3 regions of the Pseudescherichia vulneris genome follow, and region 2 is predicted to be linked to each of the others. Evidence: predicted binding sites of a transcription regulator. Region 2 holds the regulator's gene; each other region holds the start of a gene.
The links. The regulator CRP, encoded in region 2, controls carbon source genes, mostly activating them, when cyclic AMP is high. The targets are predictions, from matches to a motif close to ATGTGANNNNNNTCACAT.
Positions count from the first base shown of each region.

Region 1: a site for CRP is predicted at 1,253-1,270, ahead of udp (uridine phosphorylase). Genes of this name have one in related genera too.
Region 3: a site for CRP is predicted at 1,278-1,295, ahead of serC (3-phosphoserine/phosphohydroxythreonine transaminase). Genes of this name have one in related genera too.

Region 1 is NZ_LR607338.1:96,940-99,209, reverse strand. Features, by position in the region: gene FN633_RS00485 (phosphatase domain-containing protein) at 1-309, shown strand, start outside; gene FN633_RS00480 (dienelactone hydrolase family protein) at 328-1,140, opposite strand; gene udp (uridine phosphorylase) at 1,394-2,155, shown strand.
Region 2 is NZ_LR607338.1:1,244,015-1,246,284, reverse strand. Features, by position in the region: gene FN633_RS05135 (YccS/YhfK family putative transporter) at 1-897, opposite strand, end outside; gene crp (cAMP-activated global transcriptional regulator CRP) at 950-1,582, opposite strand; gene FN633_RS05125 (OsmC family protein) at 1,891-2,270, shown strand, end outside.
Region 3 is NZ_LR607338.1:1,524,666-1,526,935, forward strand. Features, by position in the region: gene ycaO (30S ribosomal protein S12 methylthiotransferase accessory factor YcaO) at 1-401, opposite strand, end outside; gene FN633_RS06275 (DUF421 domain-containing protein) at 540-1,232, shown strand; gene serC (3-phosphoserine/phosphohydroxythreonine transaminase) at 1,394-2,270, shown strand, end outside.

The sequences.
Region 1 (2,270 bases), 1.1 Mb from region 2:
ATTAGCCGTCTGGTGGGGCTGTTGAGCGCTCAGCAGCAGAAGATCGTGATCTGCAGTGGACGGCCTGCCAGCTTCCAGCGCCATACCCAGGAGTGGCTGGAGCGGCACTGTATTCCTTTCGATGCGCTCTATCTTCGGCCGGACGGGGAGGATACGCTCCCAGATGAGGTGGTGAAAAAAACGCTGTTGCAGCAGATAAAAGCGGACGGCTACGCCCCCTGGCTGGTGATCGACGATCGTCAGGTGGTGGTGGATTTCTGGCGTGCGGAAGGGCTGACCTGCCTGCAGTGTGCACCGGGCGATTTTTAAGCCGCCCGGCATAGGATTTTAGCCTCGCTTTTCGCCGTACTGGGCAAACCATGCCAGCATGCGCTGCCAGCCATCTTTGGCTGACTCTTCGTGATAGCTCGGACGATAGTCGGCGTTAAAGGCATGTCCGGCATCGGGATAGACCACGATCTCCGCCTCGGCGTTGGCAGCGCGCAGGGCGTGGCGCATGGTTTCTACGGTATCAAGCGGAATGCTGCCATCCTGGGCACCGTATAGACCCAGCACCGGCGCGTTAAGGTCGGTGGCGATATCCACCGGATGCTTCGGTGAGTTCAGGGTTTTATCGCCCACCAGCTTGCCGTACCACGCCACCGCTGCCTTCAGCTGTGGATTATGCGCAGCGTAGAGCCACGCAATACGCCCGCCCCAGCAAAAGCCGGTAAGCAGAAGCCGATGTGCATCGCCACCGTTGCGTGCCGCCCAGTTGGCGACGTGATCGAGGTCGGCTAAGACCTGTGCATCCGGGACCTTTGAAACCAGCTCGCTGAACAGCGTGGGAATATCGCTGTAGTCGTTGGGATCGCCCTGACGGAAGTAGAGCTCAGGCGCGATGGCCAGGTAGCCCTCCTGCGCCAGCCGACGGCAGATATCACGAATATGCTCGTGCACGCCGAAAATCTCCTGCACGACAATGACTACCGGCAGCGGGCCGTTGGCAGCCTGTGGCCGGGCATGCCAGGCGGGCATGTTATCTCCCTGAGTGGGAATTGACGTCTCACCGGTCAGAATGGACTCTTCAGAGGTGCGGACGGCGGTGGAAGCGTGAGGTGAAGCTGCAGGTGCAAAGCCGGGCTGTTTTTCTGTTGTCATGGCAATCTCCGTACCCTTATTTAGCGCATTAGGTAACTATAGCCAGTACGGCAAAATCATCCTGTGCGGAAGAGACTATCTTTAAGACGAACGGGAGAAGGAGAGCGTTATAGTGTGATATAAATCACCTTTTGATGAAAAATTGATGTAAACAGTTTTCTTCAGAGTGATTGGTGTCACGAAAAAATGCGATGGCCTTCTGTAGAGTACCGTTTTACTTCTGCTGATGAATCGACCCACAAAGGAGTCACCTATGTCCAAGTCTGATGTTTTTCACCTCGGTCTTACCAAAAACGATCTGCAGGGGGCAACGCTGGCTATCGTCCCTGGCGATCCGGAGCGAGTGGAAAAGATCGCCGCGCTGATGGATAAGCCGGTCAAGCTGGCATCGCATCGCGAATTTACCTCATGGCGCGCCGAAGTCGATGGCAAGGCCATCATCGTCTGCTCCACCGGTATTGGCGGTCCGTCAACCTCTATCGCCGTTGAAGAGCTGGCGCAACTGGGCATCCGGACTTTCCTGCGCGTGGGCACCACCGGCGCAATCCAGCCGCACATCAACGTTGGTGACGTGCTGGTAACCACGGCTTCCGTGCGTCTCGACGGAGCCAGCCTGCACTTTGCGCCGATGGAGTACCCGGCGGTAGCTGATTTTACCTGTACCACCGCACTGGTCGAGGCTGCTAAAGAGGTGGGCGCAACAACCCACATTGGCGTGACCGCCTCGTCTGACACCTTCTATCCGGGCCAGGAGCGTTACGATACCTTCTCCGGCCGCGTCGTCAGCCGCTATAAAGGCTCGATGGAAGAGTGGCAGTCAATGGGCGTGATGAACTACGAGATGGAGTCCGCGACGCTGCTGACCATGTGCTCTAGCCAGGGCCTGCGCGCTGGCATGGTAGCGGGCGTGATCGTCAACCGCACCCAGCAAGAGATCCCGAACGCAGAGACCATGAAGCAGACCGAAAGCCACGCAATTAAAATCGTGGTGGAAGCGGCGCGCCGTCTGGCTTAATGCGCCTTTCCGGCAGGTCGATCCCCTCGGCCTGCCTGTTTTGCGTAGTACCTCGCAGGAAAATCCTTCCCAACTGGACACCTATCCAGCACACTCTTATTTTGCATCGGTAAGT
Region 2 (2,270 bases):
ACCAATCTGCTTCTCCATGGTGAAGCGGGTCGGGTAGCGATGGTACAGAATGTCGTCTGCCAGCACCCGAAGCCGGGCAGCGACCACCTGCGCATTCCAGCGGATCACCGCTTCGGCGTGGCTGCGCTCCACCAGCTTCTGCACCTCTTCCGGCTGGTGCAGGCTGACCGAGATGTGCTCCTGCAGATCCAGCGCCACCTGAAACGCCCGCAGCAGACGCTTGTAGTCGTTATGCTGGTTGGCGGCGAGCATATGCAGCTGCTGATAGCACTGGCTGATGAGATCCACCGCCTTTTGCTGACGCGCCAGCAGCGGCGGCAGGGCCTTCTCCGGATCGGCGTGCTGCGTCAGCAGGCTGTATTTCGCCTCGCAGTAATCGGCGAGCTGGCGGTAGAGCAGGCTCAATGATTCGCGCAGGGGCTGCTCGCGCCACAGCCAAAACCAGAACCAGTTAAATGCGCCATACCAGAGCGTGCCCAGGGCGTAGATGAGCAGCGGTTCCCAGACCGGCATATTGCCCGCCAGGCTGAGGGTAAAGATAGCGGCGATAAGCGAAGCGGGCAGCAGACGTGCGTGTAGAGGACTGATTTCCGCCGTGACGCCCAGCAGCATTGCCAATCCGGCGAGGATCAGCGGGAGCGCAACGTTGGCCCCCAGCAGCAGCTGCACCGCCAGGCTACAGCCAGCAAACAGCGAGCCGCCGATAACCAGGCGCTTAAAGAAGCGTTTGTGCGGCGTATCAAGACCGGCAATGTTGCAGCAGGCGGGCACCAGCGAGAATAGCAGACCATGCTGAAGATGACCCAGCGCCAGACCGATGGCCACAGGAAGACACAGCACCAGCGTTTGCCGCAGTGCGTAGTTAACTTCGGGGTGGTAGATTAACCTGCGCCACATGAGGAGAAGAGCAAAAACGGCGTCCGCAGAGGCGATACGCCGTTCTTAAAGCTTAACGTGTTCCGTAGACGACGATGGTTTTGCCGTGCGCGGAGATCAGGTTCTGATCTTCCAGCATCTTCAGAATACGGCCTACGGTTTCACGGGAGCAGCCGACGATCTGGCCGATCTCCTGGCGGGTGATTTTGATCTGCATCCCGTCCGGATGGGTCATGGCGTCCGGCTGTTTAGCCAGGTTCAGCAGGGTCTGCGCGATGCGGCCGGTGACGTCGAGGAAGGCGAGGTTACCCACTTTCTCAGAAGTGACCTGCAGGCGGCGTGCCATCTGCGACGAAAGACGCATCAGAATATCCGGGTTGACCTGGATCAGCTGACGGAATTTTTTATAGGAAATTTCGGCCACTTCACAGGCGGTTTTCGCCCGTACCCATGCGCTGCGCTCCTGGCCCTCTTCAAACAGGCCCAGTTCACCGATAAAGTCGCCCTGGTTCAGGTAAGAGAGGATCATCTCTTTCCCTTCTTCGTCCTTGATGAGCACTGCCACTGAGCCTTTGACGATGTAGTACAACGTTTCCGCTTTTTCACCCTGGTGAATCAGCGTGCTCTTCGATGGGTACTTATGAATGTGGCAATGAGACAAGAACCATTCGAGAGTCGGGTCTGTTTGTGGTTTGCCAAGCACCATGCGCGGTTATCCTCTGTTATAAGCTGGCGCCAGTCGCGGGACGCATCCGGCGGCTGGGGTTGCAATCATATGCTTCCCGAATCCTGGGAAGGGGGCCGTCAATATAAGCGTGCGGCCTGTAATGGTTGAAGTCCTCTGCATACCTGCATAATGTCAATACATTACCGTAGCATCCCGACTGTTTTAGCATAGCTTTTGCCGTGTGTCTCCTGGTGTCTCGCTTCAGCTTGATGGATGTCGCCTTCCGTTGCGCGTTTTACTCGGCGCGCGTAATCTGTCGGGAAAATTGCCACTCTGGAGTGATGAAAATGCAAGCACGCGTAAAATGGGTTGAAGGGTTAACGTTCCTCGGCGAATCCGCCTCTGGCCATCAGGTTTTAATGGACGGCAACTCCGGGGATAAAGCCCCCAGCCCGATGGAGATGGTGCTGATGGCGGCAGGCGGATGCAGCGCCATCGACGTGGTGTCGATCCTGCAGAAAGGCCGTCATAGCGTGACCGATTGCGAAGTGAAGCTGACCTCCGAGCGCCGGGAAGAGGCCCCGCGTCTCTTCACCCACATCAACCTGCACTTTATCGTTACCGGCAAAGAACTGAAGGATGCGGCGGTATCCCGCGCGGTAGATCTCTCGGCGGAGAAGTACTGCTCCGTGGCGCTGATGCTGGAGAAAGCGGTTAACATCACCCA
Region 3 (2,270 bases), 280 kb from region 2:
CCTTCCGGATCGTAGAACGCACGCAGGCGGGCGTCGAGAATACCTTCCGGCAGGGAGTCGTCTTCCGGCAGCGGGAACCACTTCTCGTTCGGATAGTGAACAAACGGGCCGTTAGCGATCTCATCGCCCAGCCAGAAGTCGGCAAAGAAGTAGTTGGTAGAGAGACGCTCGAAGTACTCGCCAAGGGCAGAGGCCAGCGCGGCTTTCTTGGTTGCGCCTTTACCATTGGTAAAGCAGAGGGCGCAGGCTTTATCGCGGATATGCACGGACCAGACGTTAGGCACCGGGTTCAGCCAGGAGGCCTCTTCGATATCGAAGCCAAGGTCGAGCAGTTTCTGCTGGAAGCGGGCGATGGAGTCTTCCAGAGCGGCATCTTTGCCGGGGATAAATGTTTGCGTCATGAGCGTCACTTTATTCGTACGGAAAGCGCGCAATGATACGGGTTTTAGCTGAACGGCGCTATCTTCCTGCGCCAGAGGACGAAAATAAAAGCGCGAGCTATGCTTGTAGAAACTAACGTCCTGTTTAGGCAAAAGAAAATGAAAGCATTCGATTTGCATCGTATGATGCTGGACAAGGCGCCGCTCGACTTCCTGGGAGAGGTTGCGCTGCGAAGTCTCTACACCTTTATCCTCGTTTTTCTGTTCCTGAAGATCGCTGGACGGCGTGGCGTGCGGCAGATGTCGCTCTTCGAGGTGCTGATCATTCTGACCCTCGGCTCGGCGGCGGGGGACGTGGCCTTCTATGACGACGTGCCGATGCTGCCGGTGCTGGTGGTGTTTGTCTCGCTGGCGCTGTTCTACCGGCTGGTGATGTGGCTGATGGCCCACAGTGAACGGCTTGAGGATCTCTTTGAAGGCAAGCCGATTATCATTGTAGAGGAGGGCGAGCTGGCGTGGGACAAGCTGAGAGCGGCCAACCTGACCGAGGTCGAGTTCTATATGGAGCTGCGGGTCAACGGCGTGGAGCAGCTGGGGCAGATTCGACTGGCGATCATGGAGACCAACGGGCAGATCAGTACCTACTACTACCGCGATGAGGACGTGCGCCCTGGGCTGTCGCTGCTGCCGGCGGGGCTGGTGCCGCGCTTTATGGTCGCGCCGGAGGATGGCGACTATGCCTGCGTAAAATGCAGCGAGGTGATTGTGATGCAGGCGGGCGAGAAACAAGATTGTCCGCGCTGTAAAAATCCAGAATGGTCGAAGGCCAGCCGGGCGATTCGCATCACCTGACAGGGTTTTTCGCCACCGCCGCAGAACAGCACAAAATATTCTGCTATGTGACTGAGCGCACATTTCTTCCCGCTGTCGGAATACCCGTTGCGGCGGGTGACGTGCAATGGTACAACCGATGTCACAGGAATAACTTATTGCTTTCAGCGTGGTGAGAGGAAATGACACAGGTCTTTAATTTTAGTTCTGGTCCGGCGATGTTGCCGACAGAGGTGCTTAAACAGGCTCAGCAGGAGCTCTGCGATTGGCAGGGTCTTGGCACGTCGGTCATGGAGATTAGCCACCGCGGTAAGCCATTTATCCAGTGCGCAGAAGAGGCGGAGCAGGATTTTCGCGATCTGTTAAGCATCCCAGAGAACTATAAGGTTCTGTTCTGCCACGGTGGCGGTCGCGGTCAGTTCGCGGGCATTCCATTGAACCTGCTGGGGGATAAAACCACGGCGGATTACGTTGACGCCGGTTACTGGGCAGCCAGCGCGGTAAAAGAGGCGCATAAATACTGTACGCCGAACGTGATTGATGCCAAAACCACCGTTGACGGACTGCGCGCGGTGAAGCCGATGCGCGAGTGGCAGCTCTCTAACGATGCCGCCTACCTGCACTACTGCCCGAACGAGACCATCGATGGTATCGCCATCCATGAAGAGCCTGAGTTTGGCGATAACGTCGTCGTTACGGCGGATCTCTCGTCAACAATTCTATCCGCGCCGCTTGATGTCAGCCGCTACGGCGTGATCTACGCCGGGGCGCAGAAAAACATCGGCCCGGCAGGCCTGACGCTGGTGATCGTGCGCGACGATCTGTTGGGTAAAGCCCACAGATCCTGCCCGTCGATTCTGGATTACAGCGTGCTGAACGACAACGACTCTATGTTCAACACTCCGCCGACCTTCGCCTGGTATCTTTCTGGCCTGGTGTTCAAGTGGCTGAAGCAAAACGGCGGCGTTACGGCGATGAATGCCATCAACCAGCAGAAATCCGAACTGCTGTACGGCGTTATCGACGGCAGCGACTTCTACCGTAACGACGTGGCGGTTG